4 regions of the Viridibacterium curvum genome follow, and region 2 is predicted to be linked to each of the others. Evidence: predicted binding sites of a transcription regulator. Region 2 holds the regulator's gene; each other region holds the start of a gene.
What was found. The regulator sigma-54, encoded in region 2, starts transcription at its own class of promoters, with help from an activator protein. The targets are predictions, from matches to a motif close to TGGCACGCTTNCTGCTNA.
Positions count from the first base shown of each region.

Region 1: ABEA02_RS12020 (GTP cyclohydrolase II) is a predicted target of sigma-54. The motif match lies at 1,560-1,577, and genes of this name have one in related genera.
Region 3: ABEA02_RS16720 (circularly permuted type 2 ATP-grasp protein) is a predicted target of sigma-54. The motif match lies at 1,948-1,965, and genes of this name have one in related genera.
Region 4: glnA (type I glutamate--ammonia ligase) is a predicted target of sigma-54. The motif match lies at 1,817-1,834, and genes of this name have one in related genera.

Region 1 is NZ_BAABLD010000008.1:912,055-915,852, forward strand. It holds gene ABEA02_RS12005 (PACE efflux transporter) at 1-118, opposite strand, end outside; gene ABEA02_RS12010 (DUF3592 domain-containing protein) at 166-951, opposite strand; gene ABEA02_RS12015 (hypothetical protein) at 980-1,399, opposite strand; gene ABEA02_RS12020 (GTP cyclohydrolase II) at 1,636-2,877, shown strand; gene ABEA02_RS12025 (URC4/urg3 family protein) at 2,874-3,798, shown strand, end outside.
Region 2 is NZ_BAABLD010000008.1:1,043,484-1,047,281, forward strand. It holds gene hprK (HPr(Ser) kinase/phosphatase) at 1-455, opposite strand, end outside; gene ABEA02_RS12640 (PTS sugar transporter subunit IIA) at 424-909, opposite strand; gene hpf (ribosome hibernation-promoting factor, HPF/YfiA family) at 1,063-1,389, opposite strand; gene ABEA02_RS12650 (RNA polymerase factor sigma-54) at 1,400-2,905, opposite strand; gene lptB (LPS export ABC transporter ATP-binding protein) at 2,924-3,646, opposite strand; gene recX (recombination regulator RecX) at 3,627-3,798, opposite strand, start outside.
Region 3 is NZ_BAABLD010000017.1:69,112-72,909, reverse strand. It holds gene ABEA02_RS16725 (methyl-accepting chemotaxis protein) at 1-1,724, opposite strand, end outside; gene ABEA02_RS16720 (circularly permuted type 2 ATP-grasp protein) at 2,005-3,423, shown strand; gene ABEA02_RS16715 (alpha-E domain-containing protein) at 3,425-3,798, shown strand, end outside.
Region 4 is NZ_BAABLD010000015.1:116,511-120,308, forward strand. It holds gene ABEA02_RS15885 (DUF4124 domain-containing protein) at 1-122, opposite strand, end outside; gene glnA (type I glutamate--ammonia ligase) at 279-1,691, opposite strand; gene ABEA02_RS15895 (rhodanese-like domain-containing protein) at 2,106-2,558, shown strand; gene nadA (quinolinate synthase NadA) at 2,633-3,733, shown strand.

The sequences.
Region 1 (3,798 bases), 130 kb from region 2:
GACCGCCCGAGCTGGCGGCGCCGTGATCGGTCGTGAACATCACGGTGATTGTCACGCAGACGATGGCGAAGAACTCGAACAGGATGGCGTGGGTAATCTTGCGGCGAAGGCCTTGCATGGGAATTTTATGCGCAACGCATGACGTCGCTTGAGTAAACAGTGGAGCTAGAGCTGTCTGCGGCCCTTGAATCTGGAGAGGCTTTTTCGGTAGTTGAGGTGGCCAGCCACCGTCGAGTGCAGGCTGCCGTAGATGAGACTGATACCTATGATGGATGCGATCAGCGGAGACAGCCAAAGCTCAGCGAAACTGTTGATCCGCGACTCCTCCCGAAGTTCCGGATCATGCAAGACAGTGACCTGTGTACCCATGCCGAGTGACGGTTGCTCGCTGCCGGTTCCTGACTTGAATACGTGTTTGCCTCCCGCATTGTCGGAGTACTCGATAAGAGGAAAAAGCACGTCACCATCTTCATGCATGTCGACGACCCTGCCCGGCAGCTCGATTGCGCGAGCGATGAACGTGTGGGTTTGCCAGGCCATGAACAACGCCGAGGCAAGTACGCACAGTCCCAGAAACATGAGGACGCCAAGTACGATCCTGTCGAAGGCGCTCTTTCGCTTCGGCTTCCTGGGTGGCCTGACTGGATACTGCGGCTCCCACAAGGCCATGGTCTGCCACGGCAATCCGCTCCGGTAGGCTTCGAACATGAGCAGCATGCGTTCGTGCGGGATATCTGCTTCCAGCGAACTGAAATGCGTTTTGCCCGCGCCCTCCCGATACTCGATCAGGTATCCGCCCTCGGGGCTTGTGGCAGCCTGCAGGTAGTGCTGACCACTTTTGCTGAGAATCGCAAAGCGATTGCCGGGGCGGCCCAAGCCTGCAAGCGCCTGTCGCAGCGCTTCCTGATCGGGCTTTCGGATGACGGTGCCGTCTTCCAACTCAAGTTTCATGGCGCTTCGTCAGGGCGGAGCTTGTTCCTTACTGTCGAACGCAATCTTCGCTGCCATGGTTGCCGCCCTTGTACTCGGGCTCGTAGTAGTACTTGTGGAACTGCCACTTGCCGCTCTTGCTCTTGCTGAAGCGCGCAAGGCCAGTGCCGTAGTCTTTTGTCGCCGGGTCTTCGTGGCCGAAGTAGATGGCGAGATCGTTGCCCTTGCCGGTGGCGTGGCCACGGTAAGTGCCATAGCCCGGCACCTCCAGCGTGAACTGATAGGCGTTGTAGCCCGCCGTGCTGTGGGCTGCGACGCGCTTGAGCGTCACTTTGCCGTTGTAGGCGCCTTCCGAGGCATCCACGCCCTTGCAGTCGTAGACGCCGCTGAAATCAGGCGTGGCGGCCAGGCTGATGGCGGGGAGCGCCGTGGCCAGCAGGAAGACGATGGCGTGAACGAACTTGCGCATGGAAGACTCCGCAGGGACAGAAGGTCGGGATGATCGCACAGCGCTCCCCTTGCGGCGCTGAGAGTTGCATGGGGCACCAGACTGGCGCAGGTGGGTGCAGCGGGCGCCAGCTTGCGGTGCGCAGGCGATGGAAAACTGACCGATTGATCAGCTTTTTGTCGGGCACGGATCTGGCTTGTAGAGTTTGCGGAAGCTGACCATCCGGTCAGGAATTTACCGTCAGCCGGAGGTCGCCCATGTCTGATCACATCGTCCTGACATCCCACCCGCGTGGCAAGGCAGGCCCCAGCTCGCCGGTCAGCTGGGGCGCGGCGACCGCTGCCGAGCGCGGGCCGCTGGTGGCGGCCAGCCTCAGCCAGCCGGCGCTGCGCAATGCCATCGGCACGCATTCCGGCTCCTACTCCGTGTATCGCGCGCTGGCCGTGGCAGCAGGTCATCTGCAACGCGATCACAAGCCCGACCTGACTGACACTGCGCCGGTCGTCACCCTCGGCCCGCACCCGCAGTGGGCCGATCCGCACAAGATCATCTCGCTTGACCCCTGGGGTCACCGCGTCGCCGAATACTTTGCCGAGCAGATCGCCGCCGGCCTCGACGTGCGGCCGACCATTGCCATCACCAAGGCCCACATCAACATGCCCGAGCTGGTGGCCGCCATTGCGGCGGGTCGGCTCAAGCCGGATGGCGACATCCTCGAAGCCAACGGCGACGTGCGCGTGACCAAGGCCGCCATCGAACCCGTGTGGTACCTGCCGGGCGTGGCCGAGCGCTTCGGTATCAAGGAGTCGGCGCTGCGCCGTGCGCTGTTCGAACAGACTGGCGGCATGTTCCCCGAGCTCGTCACGCGCCCCGACCTCAAGGTCTTTCTGCCCCCCATCGGTGGCATGACGCTTTACTTCTTCGGCGATGTCGAAAAGCTCGGCAAGCCCGAAACGAAAGTCGCCTGCCGCCTGCACGACGAGTGCAACGGCTCGGACGTGTTCGGCTCCGACATCTGCACCTGCCGACCCTACCTCGCGCATGGCATCGAGGTGTGCATCGAGATGGCCCAGCAAGGCGGCGTCGGGCTGGTGGTCTACAACCGCAAGGAGGGTCGTGCGCTGGGCGAAGTCACCAAGTTCCTCGTCTACAACGCGCGCAAGCGCCAGGTGGGCGGCGACCGTGCCGAGACCTATTTCGAGCGCACCGAGTGCGTGGCCGGCGTGCAGGACATGCGCTTCCAGGAGCTGATGCCCGACGTGTTCCACTGGCTGGGCATCACGCGCATCGATCGCTGGGCCTCGATGAGCAACATGAAGCATGGTGCGCTGGCGGCGCAAGGCATCGAGGTTGTCGAGCGCGTAGCGATTCCCGATGCGTTGATCCCGGCCGATGCGCGCGTCGAGATGGACGCCAAGAAAGCGGCCGGGTACTTCACCGAGAAAGTGCCTGATGCGGCCGAACTGGTGGTGGCCAAGGGCCGGGGGTTGCACGAATGAGTGGCTGGCATACCCCTGTGCCGGACGATCACCCGGCGGCCAGCCTGCTGTCGGCCGATGCCGTGCGTGCGCGCTGCGGCGAGGTGCTGCGCTGGGTCGAGTCGGGGCAATCGGCGCACTTCCGTTTCGACGATTCGCAGCTCACGCCCACTGCGCGCTATGTCTGCGACACCATCCGCCAGCGCTATCCCGATCTGCAGGTGCCCTATCACAGTCGCAAGCGGCACTTTGATGCGGGCGGGGTCGACCGCTGGGCGAAGTTGGTGGAAGAACGCGGCCTCGACGCCGACCCTGCCGAATGCGCACGCGTCGCCATCGACCTGGTCATCCCTTCAGTGTTGCTCGACGCCGGTGCTGGTGCGGCGTGGCGTTACGTCGATGCACTGACCGGCCAGACCCTCACGCGCAGCGAAGGGCTGGGCGTGGCGAGCTTGCGCCTGTTCATTTCCGGCGCCTTGTCGGCCGATGTTCGCCACCCCTTGCGCAGCGATGCCGTGGCGCTGCAGGGCCTGACGGCTGATCGCCTCGCGAGTGCTTTCCAGGTCGATGCCGAGAATCCACTGGTCGGCCTGCAAGGGCGCACTGCCTTGCTGCGCAACCTGGGCATGGTGATGGCGGCCACGCCAGCGGTGTTCAGCCGCAGCGGTAGCCACGAGAGCCGCCTCGGCAACCTGTTCGATTACCTGCGCGCCCAGGCCGATGGCGACCGTCTCGAAGCCTCCGTCATCCTCGACACCCTGCTGCGCGCTCTCGGCCCGGTGTGGCCCGGCCGGGCGCGCCTGCAGGGCGTGCCGCTCGGCGATTGCTGGCAGCACCCGGCGCTGGCCGATGGCTGGGTGCCGTTCCACAAGCTCACGCAGTGGCTCACCTATTCGCTGCTCGAACCGCTGGCCTGGGGCGGGCTCACGATCACCGGCCTTG
Region 2 (3,798 bases):
AGCACACCGAGGCCCAGCACGTCCATGAACACGCCGTGCAGCGAGACGCGCTCGGCGAGACGACGCGACAGGAAGGACCGCAGCACTTCGATGACGCGCGCTGATTCGAGCGGCGAGGCGAGTACGGGAACGCCAACATCTTCGCAGTTGCGGCGGATGATGTCGGGCACCTCGCAGTCGTCGGCGACGATGATTGCAGGGGGTGGTGCGGCGAGGATGGCGAGCAGGTGGTGCTCCAGCTTGTCCTTGGCCTGACGGCGCGCCCATTCGAACTCGGTCTGGCCGATGACCTGCAGGCGCGTGGGGTGGATCAGGTTGAGGTGGCCGACGAGGTCGGCTGCCCACACGCGGTCATCGTGAACGGTGATATGGGTGTCGAGCCGGCCTGCGACATGGCGCAGGCGCAGCGCGGCCCGGTTGGCTTCAAACAGCTGGGCGACGCTGGTTCGCCGCATTGGCGTCCCACTCGGCAAAGAGGCTGTGCAGCGCGCGCGCGTCGGCGGATTCCGTCAGCGCATCGCGGAATTCGCGATCACTGAACATCGTGGCGAGCTCGGACAGCAGCTGCAGATGCGCCTCGTTGGCCTGCTCGGGCACGAGCATGATGAAGATGAGACCGACGGGCTTGGCATCCGGGGCATCGAAGTTGATCGCTTCGGCCATGCGCATGAAGGCGCCCAGCGGCGACTTGAGGCCCTTGATGCGGCCGTGCGGAATAGCGACGCCTTGCCCAAGCCCGGTGGAGCAGAGCTTCTCACGCTGGGCCAGCGCATCGGTCACCAGCTTGCTGGATACACCGGCCTGGCGTTCAAACATGACGCCGGCAGACTCGAACACTGTCTGCTTGTCGCTGGCAGCAAAGTCGATGACAACGTTGGCAGCAGGCAGGATCTTGGAGATCAGGTTCATTGCAGGTAGTACGGACGCTTCGGCGCCTGGTATTCCGCGAGTTGGCGAGAGAGGGGGGAAAGTTTGCCTGATCGGACAGGCAGCGTCGAGATGAACGAGAGGTTTGTGCTGAAGCGGCCCTCTCCCTGTGCGGGAGAGAGCCGTCGCAGGGGCTCAGCCTTCTGCAGTTTGCTGGTGTTTGATGGCGTCGCGGGTATGGTCGGACGACTTTTCCTTGTGCTTGACGACCTGGCGATCGAGTTTGTCGATCATGGCGTCAATGGCGGCGTAAAGGTCTTCGTTGCTGCTTTCCACGAAGATGTCCTTGCCGCGGACATGAACCGTAACTTCGGCCTTCTGCTTGAGCTTTTCGACAGACAGGATGACATGCGTCGCAGTCACATGGTCGAAGTGACGGATTACCCTGTCTAGCTTGCCTGTGACGTATTCGCGGATGGCGGGCGTCACATCGAGGTGGTGGCCGGTGATATTCAGGTTCATAAGCGAACTCCTAGATCGTTTTGCGCTGACTGACCGGCGGAATATTGAGTGACTCGCGGTACTTCGCGATGGTTCTGCGAGCCACCACGATACCCTGCTGGCCCAACATCTCGGCAATCTTTGCGTCCGACAGCGGTTTTTTGCCGTCTTCCCCTGCGACCATCTGGCGAATCAGCGCGCGAATCGCCGTGGCGGAGCAGGCACCGCCCGTGTCCGTAGACACGTGACTGCCGAAGAAATACTTCAGTTCATAAATCCCACGCGTCGAGGCCAGGTACTTCTGTGTGGTGACCCGCGACACCGTGGACTCGTGCAGTTCCAGCTCTTCGGCAATTTCCCGCAGGGTCAGGGGCCGCATGGCCACTTCACCGTGGTCGAAGAACTGGCGCTGTCTTTCAACGATAGCCTGCGACACGCGCAGGATCGTGTCAAATCTTTGCTGGACGTTCTTTATCAGCCATTTTGCCTCTTGCAGTTGCGTGGACAGCGAGCCGCTGATGCCACGGTTCTGATGAAGGATATCGGCATAGACCCGGTGAATCCTGAGCTTGGGCATGGCCTCGGGGTTCAGGTTAGCCGTCCAGGCGCCACGGTACTTGCGCACGATCACATCCGGCACGATGTAACGCGCTTCCAGCGGCGCAAACTGGGCACCCGGATGCGGGTTGAGGCTGCAGATGAGTTCGTGTGCGGCACGCAGGCCGTCGTCATCGCAGCCCAGGCGGCGGCGGATCTTGACGAAATCACGTGCGGCGAGCTGTTCGAGACAGTGCTCGACGATGCCCATGGCCAGATCGCGCGTGGGGCTCTTGTCGCGTGCCTTCAGTTGCAGCAACAGGCATTCCTGCAGGCTGCGGGCGCCGATTCCCACGGGGTCGAAGTGCTGCACATGGCGCAAAGCCGTGACCAGCTCTTCGAGCTCGACTTCCCATTCTTCGGGGATCAGGGGGAGGAGCTCTTCAAGCTCCTGCGCCAGCATGCCGTCGTCTTCGAGCGCTTCAATGATGAGGCGGATCAAGGCGCGGTCGCGGTCCGAGAAGGGCATCAGCGCGAGCTGCTGCTCAAGGTGGTCGCGCAGGCTGGTGCTTGCGGCCTGGAACTCCTGGAAATCGCTGTCGTCGTCGCTGTCGTTGCTGCCACTGCCGCTGCCCGTGGCTTCGGCACGCCATTCGGCAGCCTCGCCGATGTCGTCGTCCGACACCGAGTCGTAGGCCTCGGTAATGGTGTCGGGCATTTCGACGGTGGTTTGCGGCTCGAAGTCCTCTTCGCCATTGGCGTGGCGGTCGGACAGTTCACTGGCTGCTGTCGCAGCCTCTGCCGTGGGCACGTCCTGCATCGGTGCGACATCTTCGCCCTCCTCGGCGCCATCGCGTTCGAGCAGAGGGTTTTCGAGCAGCATGCGCTCGATTTCGGTATTGAGCTCCAGGGTGGACAGCTGCAGCAGTTTGATGGACTGCTGGAGTTGAGGCGTAAGCGCTAGCTGTTGGGAGAGACGTAACTGGAGCGAGGGCTTCATGACTGGATGATGCGTGATTTACAGCCGGAAATGTTCACCCAGATAGATCTGGCGAACCTGGTCATTCTGCACGATCTCGTTCGGACGACCGCCCGCCAGCACTTCGCCGGCATTGATGATCCAGGCGTGGTCGCAGATACCGAGGGTTTCGCGCACGTTGTGGTCGGTGATCAATACGCCGATTCCGCGTGCCTTGAGGTAGCCGATGATCTTCTGGATGTCGATCACCGCGATCGGATCGACGCCCGCGAAGGGTTCATCGAGCAGGATCAGTTTGGGGTTGGTGGCGAGTGCGCGCGCAATTTCGACGCGACGGCGTTCGCCGCCAGACAGGGATATCGCATTGGCGTCGCGCAGATGGCCGATGTTGAGCTCGTCGAGCAGTTCGTCGAGGCGACCCCGTTGCTCGTCCTTGCCGAGCTTTTGCAATTCGAGGACGGCGAGGATGTTTTCCGTCACCGTCAGCTTGCGGAACACCGAGTTTTCCTGAGGCAGATAGGACAGGCCCAGCTGCGCACGACGGTGCATCGGCAGGTGGGTGATGTCGGTGCTGTTCAGGTGAATGCGGCCGCCATCTGCCTTGACGAGACCCACGATGGTGTAGAAGCAGGTCGTCTTGCCCGCACCATTTGGGCCCAGCAAGCCGACGACTTCGCCGCCGCCGACCTGGAAGGACACGTCCTTGACCACGGTGCGGGCTTTGTAACGTTTGCGGACGCCTTCAACCTTCAACAAACTCATGCACGGGATCTTTCAGCAACTTGCGGATCAGCTCCGCCGAAAAGCCGCGCGACTGCAGAAAGCGGGCTTGCCTGGCCCAGTCCTTCGCATCGACGGGCGGCTGCCCGAATTTCTTTTTCCACACGCTCCGTGCGCGTGTCAGTTCGTCTTCA
Region 3 (3,798 bases), on a different contig from region 2:
TGCAGGCGTGCGTGACGACGTTTGCTCTGCTCGGGCTCGTTGAGCGTGGTCTGCAGATCGAGCTGGAAGAAGTTGATCTTCTGCTGCAGACCGTCGACCGTGACGTGCAGAGACCGGCTGATGGTGTGGGTCACCCCGAGCGTGGATTCGCTGCTGCGCAACGTGGTGAACAGACTTTCGAGGCGAGTGTGGAGGCCCATCAACTGACTGACCTGCTGTTGCGAGGCGTCGGCAATGCGGCGGGTCGATTGCGTGCTTTCCAACGCCTGTGTGGCCATTTCGCGGATCGCGCTGCTGTTGTCCTCGGCCCTGGTGCGTGCGTCGCTGACGACCTGCGCGACGCTCTGCATGTTTTGACGGGTCGCGCCAAGCTGGGTATTGAGCCCGGCAACAATCTGCTCGATACAGGTAGTGGCATCTGCCGTGCGCTGTGCCAGTGCGCGGACTTCGTCAGCGACGACGGCGAAGCCTCTCCCCTGTTCGCCGGCCCGGGCTGCTTCGATGGCGGCGTTGAGGGCCAGCAGGTTGGTCTGATCCGCGATGCCCTTGATGCTGGCAACAATGGTGTTGATCTCGGCGCCTGATTTCACAAGCTCTTCAACGGCCTCACCGGTCTGGTGCACGCGGGCAACCACGTCGCCCATTTCGCGCTGGATGTTGCCGATGGACGTGAGGCCGGCCTGGGCCAACTGTTCGACACGTTGGTTGTTGTGCTGAGCATCGCCAGCGAGGCCGTTGACTTCGTCCGAGATGGCACGCAGTCCGGCGGTGGCGCTGGCGACCGCAGCAGCCTCGTTTTGCTGATCGGCTGTGACACTGGCGATTTCACGCGATACGGAACTGATCTGGAAAATCGATTGCCCGACTTTGATATTGGTGTCGTGGATGCCGCGCAGCACGTCACTGAATTTGTCGGCCATGTTGCGGATGTCACCCAGCAGACTGTTGCCCGCATGTTGTGGCTGGATGCGGACGCGCATGTCCCCGCTTGCAAGCTGGCGCATGATGTTTGCGGCTTCGGCGGGTTCGCCGCCCAGCATGTAGAGCAACCGGCGCGCCACCCACGTGGCGGCCACGCTGGCCAGCACGAATGACAGGGCGTAGATGGCCAGCAGCGAGAGACGGGCCGTGCCGAGCGAGGCCTCTGCCTTTTGTTCCAGCCCGGCGTTGTCCCGGTTGGTGAGCGCCACCACGGTGTTGACGGCTTCGCGATGGCGGGCATAGGTGACCTGCATCGCCTGAAGTGCGGAAGCAACTCCTTGTGCATCTCCGCGCTGTGCGGCGGGCAACAGGGCTTCGCGTCCCTGGCGGAAGAACTCGCGGCCGGAGTCGGCCAGATCCTGCTGAATCAGCTTGCTGGTCGTGGCGGGCAGCGGTTCATCCTTCCAGAAGGCGATGCGCGTTTCGAACTCTTTCTCCAGCACTCCCAGCTTTTCTGCCAGCTTGCGACGTTCGGTCTCGTCATTGGCACGTAACAATTCATGTGCCGTGAGATTGGCTTCGACCACATAGGCCGGGGGCGGCAGAATGTCGGCGATGAGATCCTTGCCCCGGACGACGTCGCGGTACAGCGGACCGTTGACGCGCATCGAGTCGAGAAAGTGCCAGGAGATCAAGCCGTAGAGGGAAAAGCCACAGAACAGGGTCAAGACAAGACCCGCGAACAAGGCTTTCAGGCTCAGGCCGGCAAGGCGGTCCTGCAGTGACAAGGGAGTGGTGCTCATGCTGGGTGCCCATGCGGTGCTGTGGTGGACAAAGGGGCGTCAGCCATGCCCCGGGCTTGAGCCTTTAACGGCGTCATGGAGAAATGGCTTGAATGCGACTGCGCCGGTTCGTTTGCACCGTTGCGGGTCAATGCACCGCCGAAGTGCCTGGGCTGGTGCCAATGCGGGGCCAAATGGGGCGGAGCTGTGCAGGATCAACGATTTTGCTGCGGCCGCACACGGGTGGCATGTGTTTCGCTTATGCTTTGCACAAGATTGAAGGAATGCACGAGGGCCGCACATGACAGTGAAGCAATTCTTCAACGAGATGAACGACGCTGCGGGTGATATCCGCCCGCACTACGCGAAGTTCCAAGAGTGGCTGCAGTCCACTCCGCCCCAGCGACTCGCCGACAAGCGTGAAGCTGCCGATGCGCTGTTCCATCGGGTGGGCATCACCTTCGCGGTGTATGGCGAAGCAGAGGGGACTGAACGCCTGATTCCCTTCGATGTGATTCCGCGCATCATTCCCGCGAAGGAATGGCTGGACATGGCTGCTGGCTTGCGCCAGCGCGTGAAGGCTCTCAATGCCTTCATCCACGATATCTACCACGACCAGGAAATCCTCAAGGCCGGGCGCATCCCCGCCGAGCAGGTGCTGGCCAATGGACAGTACCGTCGCGAAATGCAGGGCGTGGATGTACCGGGGGGCATTTACGCGGCCATCGCGGGCATCGACGTGGTGCGTGCGGGGGCGGGCGAGTACTACGTGCTGGAGGACAACCTGCGCGTGCCGTCCGGCGTCTCCTACATGATCGAAGACCGCAAGATGATGATGCGGCTCTTCCCCGAGCTCTTTGCCAAGTATCGCGTGGCACCGGTTGAGCACTATCCGGATCTGTTGCTCGACACGTTGCGCGCGCTGGGGCAGAAGGGCGTTTCTGGCCCGACAGTGGCTGTGCTGACGCCTGGCGCATTCAACAGCGCGTACTTCGAGCATGCCTTCCTCGCGCAGCAGATGGGCGTGGAACTGGTCGAGGGGCGTGACCTCTTCGTCCGCGAAGGTCGTGTTTTCATGCGCACCACCCAGGGCCCCAAGCAGGTCGATGTGATCTACCGCCGCATCGATGATGATTTCCTCGACCCGCTGGCGTTCCGTCCCGACTCAATGCTGGGCGTGCCGGGCCTGCTGGATGCCTACCGTGAGGGCGGCGTGACGCTGGCCAACGCGATTGGTACCGGGGTCGCCGACGACAAGTCGATCTATCCCTATGTGCCGGAAATGATCGATTTCTATCTCGGCGAGAAGCCCTTGCTCAACAACGTGCCGACCTACATGTTGCGCAAGAAGGAGGACCTCGAATACACGCTGGCCAATCTTGCCGATCTCGTCGTCAAGGAAGTGCATGGCGCCGGTGGCTACGGCATGCTGGTCGGCCCGGCCTCAACCAAGGAGCAGATCGAGGACTTCCGCAAGCGCATCCTCGCTTCGCCCGAAAAGTACATCGCCCAGCCCACGCTGTCGTTGTCGGCCTGCCCGACCTTTGTCGAGAGTGGTATCGCGCCGCGCCACATCGATCTGCGGCCTTTCGTGCTGTCGGGCAAGGATGTGCGCTTCGTACCGGGCGGCCTGACGCGCGTGGCCTTGAAGGCCGGTTCGCTGGTGGTGAATTCCTCGCAGGGCGGGGGTACGAAAGATACCTGGGTGCTGGAGAGCTGAATTGCTGAGTAGAACCGCTGACCACCTGTTCTGGATGTCGCGCTACATGGAGCGCGCTGAGAATGTCGCGCGTATGCTCGACGTCAATTACCGCATGAGCCTGCTGCCGCAGGACCCGCAAAGCATCGAACGCCAGTGGCGAGCAGCCCTTGATGCGATGGGCTTGCTGGGGCAGTACGAAGCCACCGGCGGCGCTTACCAGCCGCAGGAAGTGATGCGTTTCATGGTGCTGGAGCGCAATAACCCGTCGAGCATCTACTCCTGTCTGCGCTCGGCGCGCGAAAATGCGCATGCGGTGCGTGGCACGCTGACATCGGAGCTGTGGGAGACCACCAACTCCACCTGGATCGCCATGCGCAGCTTTGACGAAACCGG
Region 4 (3,798 bases), on a different contig from region 2:
GCCGGTTTCTCGTTCTTGTAAGTCACCCGTTGGTGATCGTCGACACACTTGTAGATGTCCGCCAGCGCCATCGGCGCAACGGAGAGGGATGCCAACAGGACGAGGAGCTTGCTCGATTTCATTCACCACCCGCAAAGGATTGAAGCAACAGGGATTGCGCCGGGGCAGTGTAGGCGTTACCACGCCGTTTCACCAAACCCGCCCGACCAGTGAGGGTAGACAAAAAAAGGACGGGAAGAATCCCGTCCTTTTCTGAACCGACTGCGGAAAACCGCAGATCAGATCGAGTAGTACATGTCGAACTCGACCGGGTGGGTCGTCATGCGGAAGCGTTGCACTTCTTCCATCTTCAGTTCGATGTAAGCAGCGATCATCTCTTCCGAGAACACACCGCCGCGGGTCAGGAACTCGTGATCCTTTTCGAGGTACTCGAGCGCCATTTCCAGGCTGTGACAGACGGTCGGGATCTTTGCATCCTCTTCCGGCGGCAGGTCGTACAGGTTCTTGTCTGCAGGATCGCCGGGGTGGATCTTGTTCTGCACGCCATCCAGACCGGCCATCATCAGTGCCGAGAAGCACAGGTAGGGGTTTGCACCCGGATCCGGGAAACGGGTCTCGATACGACGAGCCTTTTCACCGTGCACGAACGGAATGCGGATCGAAGCCGAACGGTTCTTGGCCGAGTAAGCCAGCTTCACCGGAGCTTCGTAGCCCGGGACCAGACGCTTGTACGAGTTGGTCAGCGGGTTGGTGATGGCGTTCAGCGCACGAGCGTGCTTGATGATGCCGCCGATGTAGTACAGGGCGAAATCGGACATGCCGGCGTAGCCGTTACCTGCGAACAGGTTCTTGCCATCCTTCCAGATCGACTGGTGAACGTGCATACCGGAACCGTTGTCGCCAACGATGGGCTTGGGCATGAACGTAGCCGTCTTGCCGTACTGGTGAGCCACGTTGTGCACAACGTACTTCAGGACCTGGGTCCAATCAGCGCGGCGAACCAGCGTGTTGAACTTGGTGCCGATTTCGTTCTGGCCGGCGGTTGCCACTTCGTGGTGGTGCACTTCGACGGGGATACCGATGGCTTCCAGAGCCAGCACCATGGCGGCACGGATGTCGTTCGACGAATCGACCGGAGGAACGGGGAAGTATCCGCCCTTGACGCCCGGACGGTGGCCCGTGTTGCCACCTTCAAACTTCTCGCCCGACGACCAGGCTGCCTCTTCGGCGAAAATCTTGTGGTATGCGCCCGACATATCCACCTTCCACTCGACGGAGTCGAAGATGAAGAATTCGGGTTCCGGGCCGAAGTAGGCGGTGTCGCCCAAGCCGGAGGACTTCAGATAGGCTTCAGCGCGGTTGGCGATGGAGCGCGGATCGCGGTCGTAACCCTTGCCATCCGACGGTTCGACGACGTCACAGGTCAGAACCAGGGTCGTTTCGTCGAAGAACGGGTCGATGAAGGCCGTGTTCGGGTCCGGCATCAGCTGCATGTCGGAAGCCTGGATGCCCTTCCAGCCGGCGATCGACGAACCGTCGAAAGCGTGACCTTCGGTGAACTTGTCTTCAGAGAACGCACTGATGGGGACGCCGACGTGCTGTTCCTTGCCGCGGGTATCGGTGAAACGGAAATCGACGAACTTGACGTCGTTTTCCTTGACCATCTTGATTACGTCTTGAGGGGTTGCCATGTAAGCACTCCAGAATGAGTAGTTGAGCCGGATGAACGAAAACCTGTTTGATCGCCCTTGCCGCATCAGCAGAAGAACGCGCCAGCTGACCGGAAGCCCTCTGGCGGCGGGTTGTCCGAAGGCTGGAAGCAGTTAACATGCCAACAAGCCGGACAGAACCGGCTTGCACCGTCCCGCAGATCGCCGCGCATTGTGCCACAAGGCCAGCCCCTTCCGGAGGCACGCGCCGGAGCCTCGCGATCCATTCTGGTGCATCAATTTCGTGCAGTGCGCCGATTTTGTGCATTAAATTGGTGCATGCCTGAAAGTGGCGGCCAGCGCGCCTGCGGCGCATACTTCAACCCCCCGGTGCAGCGCTCCGGACCTCGTTCTGCTGCGCAGCGCCGCCTCAGCCTCTCACTCACGAATCTGCAAATGGGACAACTGACCGACCTCCTGAATCTGGCCCACGACCGTGCGGCCCAGCTCAAGCTTCCCTATGAAGGCGCCCTCACCCCGGCCGAGGCGCACGCCGTGCTGCAGCTCGCCCCGGGCTCGCGCATCGTTGACGTCCGCACCCGCGCCGAACTGGACTGGGTAGGCCGCATTCCCGGCGCCATTGAAATCGAATGGAACAGCTGGCCCGGCAGCCAACCCAACCAGCACTTCCTCGCCCAGCTCAAGCAACAGGCCGACCCGGAAGCCCTGCTCATGTTCATCTGCCGCAGTGGCGCGCGCTCCCACGCCGCCGCCAGCGCCGCTGCCGCCGCAGGCCACACCGCCAGCTACAACGTGCTCGAAGGCTTCGAAGGCGACAAGGACGTCAACGGCCATCGCGGCAAGATCGGCGGCTGGCGTCATGCAGGTCTCCCCTGGGCGCAATCGTAGGCGGCGCACAGCTGGCCGGTGCGCAGTGCGCACCCTACAATTCTCCCCACGCATCACTCATCACCGCTTCGACCATGCAAACCGCCGTCATCAACTTCGACCACTTCAACGCCCTCAAGGACGAGGAGGCTCACGAGCGCATCCGCGCAGCCAAAGCCAAACTCGGCAAACGCGTCGTACTGCTCGTGCATCACTACCAGCGCGCCGACGTCTACCAGCATCGCGACCTGACCGGCGACTCGCTCAAGCTCTCGCGCCTGGCGGGTGAAACGGACGCCGAGTTCATCGTCTTCTGCGGCGTGCACTTCATGGCCGAAGTGGCAGACATCCTCAGCAAGCCCGAGCAGATCGCCATCCTTCCCGACCTCGCTGCCGGCTGTTCAATGGCCGACATGGCCAACCTCGCCAAGGTCGAGCGCAGCTGGCGCGAACTGACTGAAGTCCTCGGCAACCCCGACGAACTCATCACGCCAGTCACCTACATCAACTCCGCCGCCGACCTCAAGGCCTTCTGCGGCGAACACGGCGGCATCGTCTGCACCTCGAGCAACGCACCGAAGATTCTCGAATGGAGCTTCGCGCAGCGCGAAAAGATCCTCTTCTTCCCCGACCAGCACCTCGGCCGCTGGAGTGGCCACAAGATGGGCATCCCGCTGGAGGACATGATCGTCTGGGACCCGGATCAACCCTGCGGCGGCCACACGCCCGAAGCCATCCGCCGCGCCAAAATGCTGCTGTGGAAGGGACATTGCTCCGTGCACCAGATGTTCCAGCCCGCCCACATCATCAAGTGGCGCAACCAGCACCCCGATGGCTTCGTCATCTCGCACCCCGAATCCGCGTTCGAAGTCTGCAAGCAATCCGACTACGTCGGCTCCACCGAATACATCCTCAAGACTGTCAAGGAAGCCGCGCCGAACACGAAATGGCTGGTCGGCACCGAGCTCAACCTCGTCAGCCGCCTCGCCGATGAGGTCAAGCACGAAGGCAAGATCGTCGAGTTCATGTCCCCCATGGTCTGCATGTGCTCCACCATGCAACGCATCGACCCGCAGCACCTCGCCTGGACGCTTGAAAACCTCGTCGAAGGCAAGGTCGTCAACCAGATCACAGTGCCCGCACACGAAGTCCCCATGGCCCGCCTCTCGCTCGAACGCATGCTGGCCGTCTCCTGATTTCCAGTACCGCCTCGCCCGTTTTGTGTGCGGCTGAAGCCGCACCTACAACCCCTGCGTTTCAA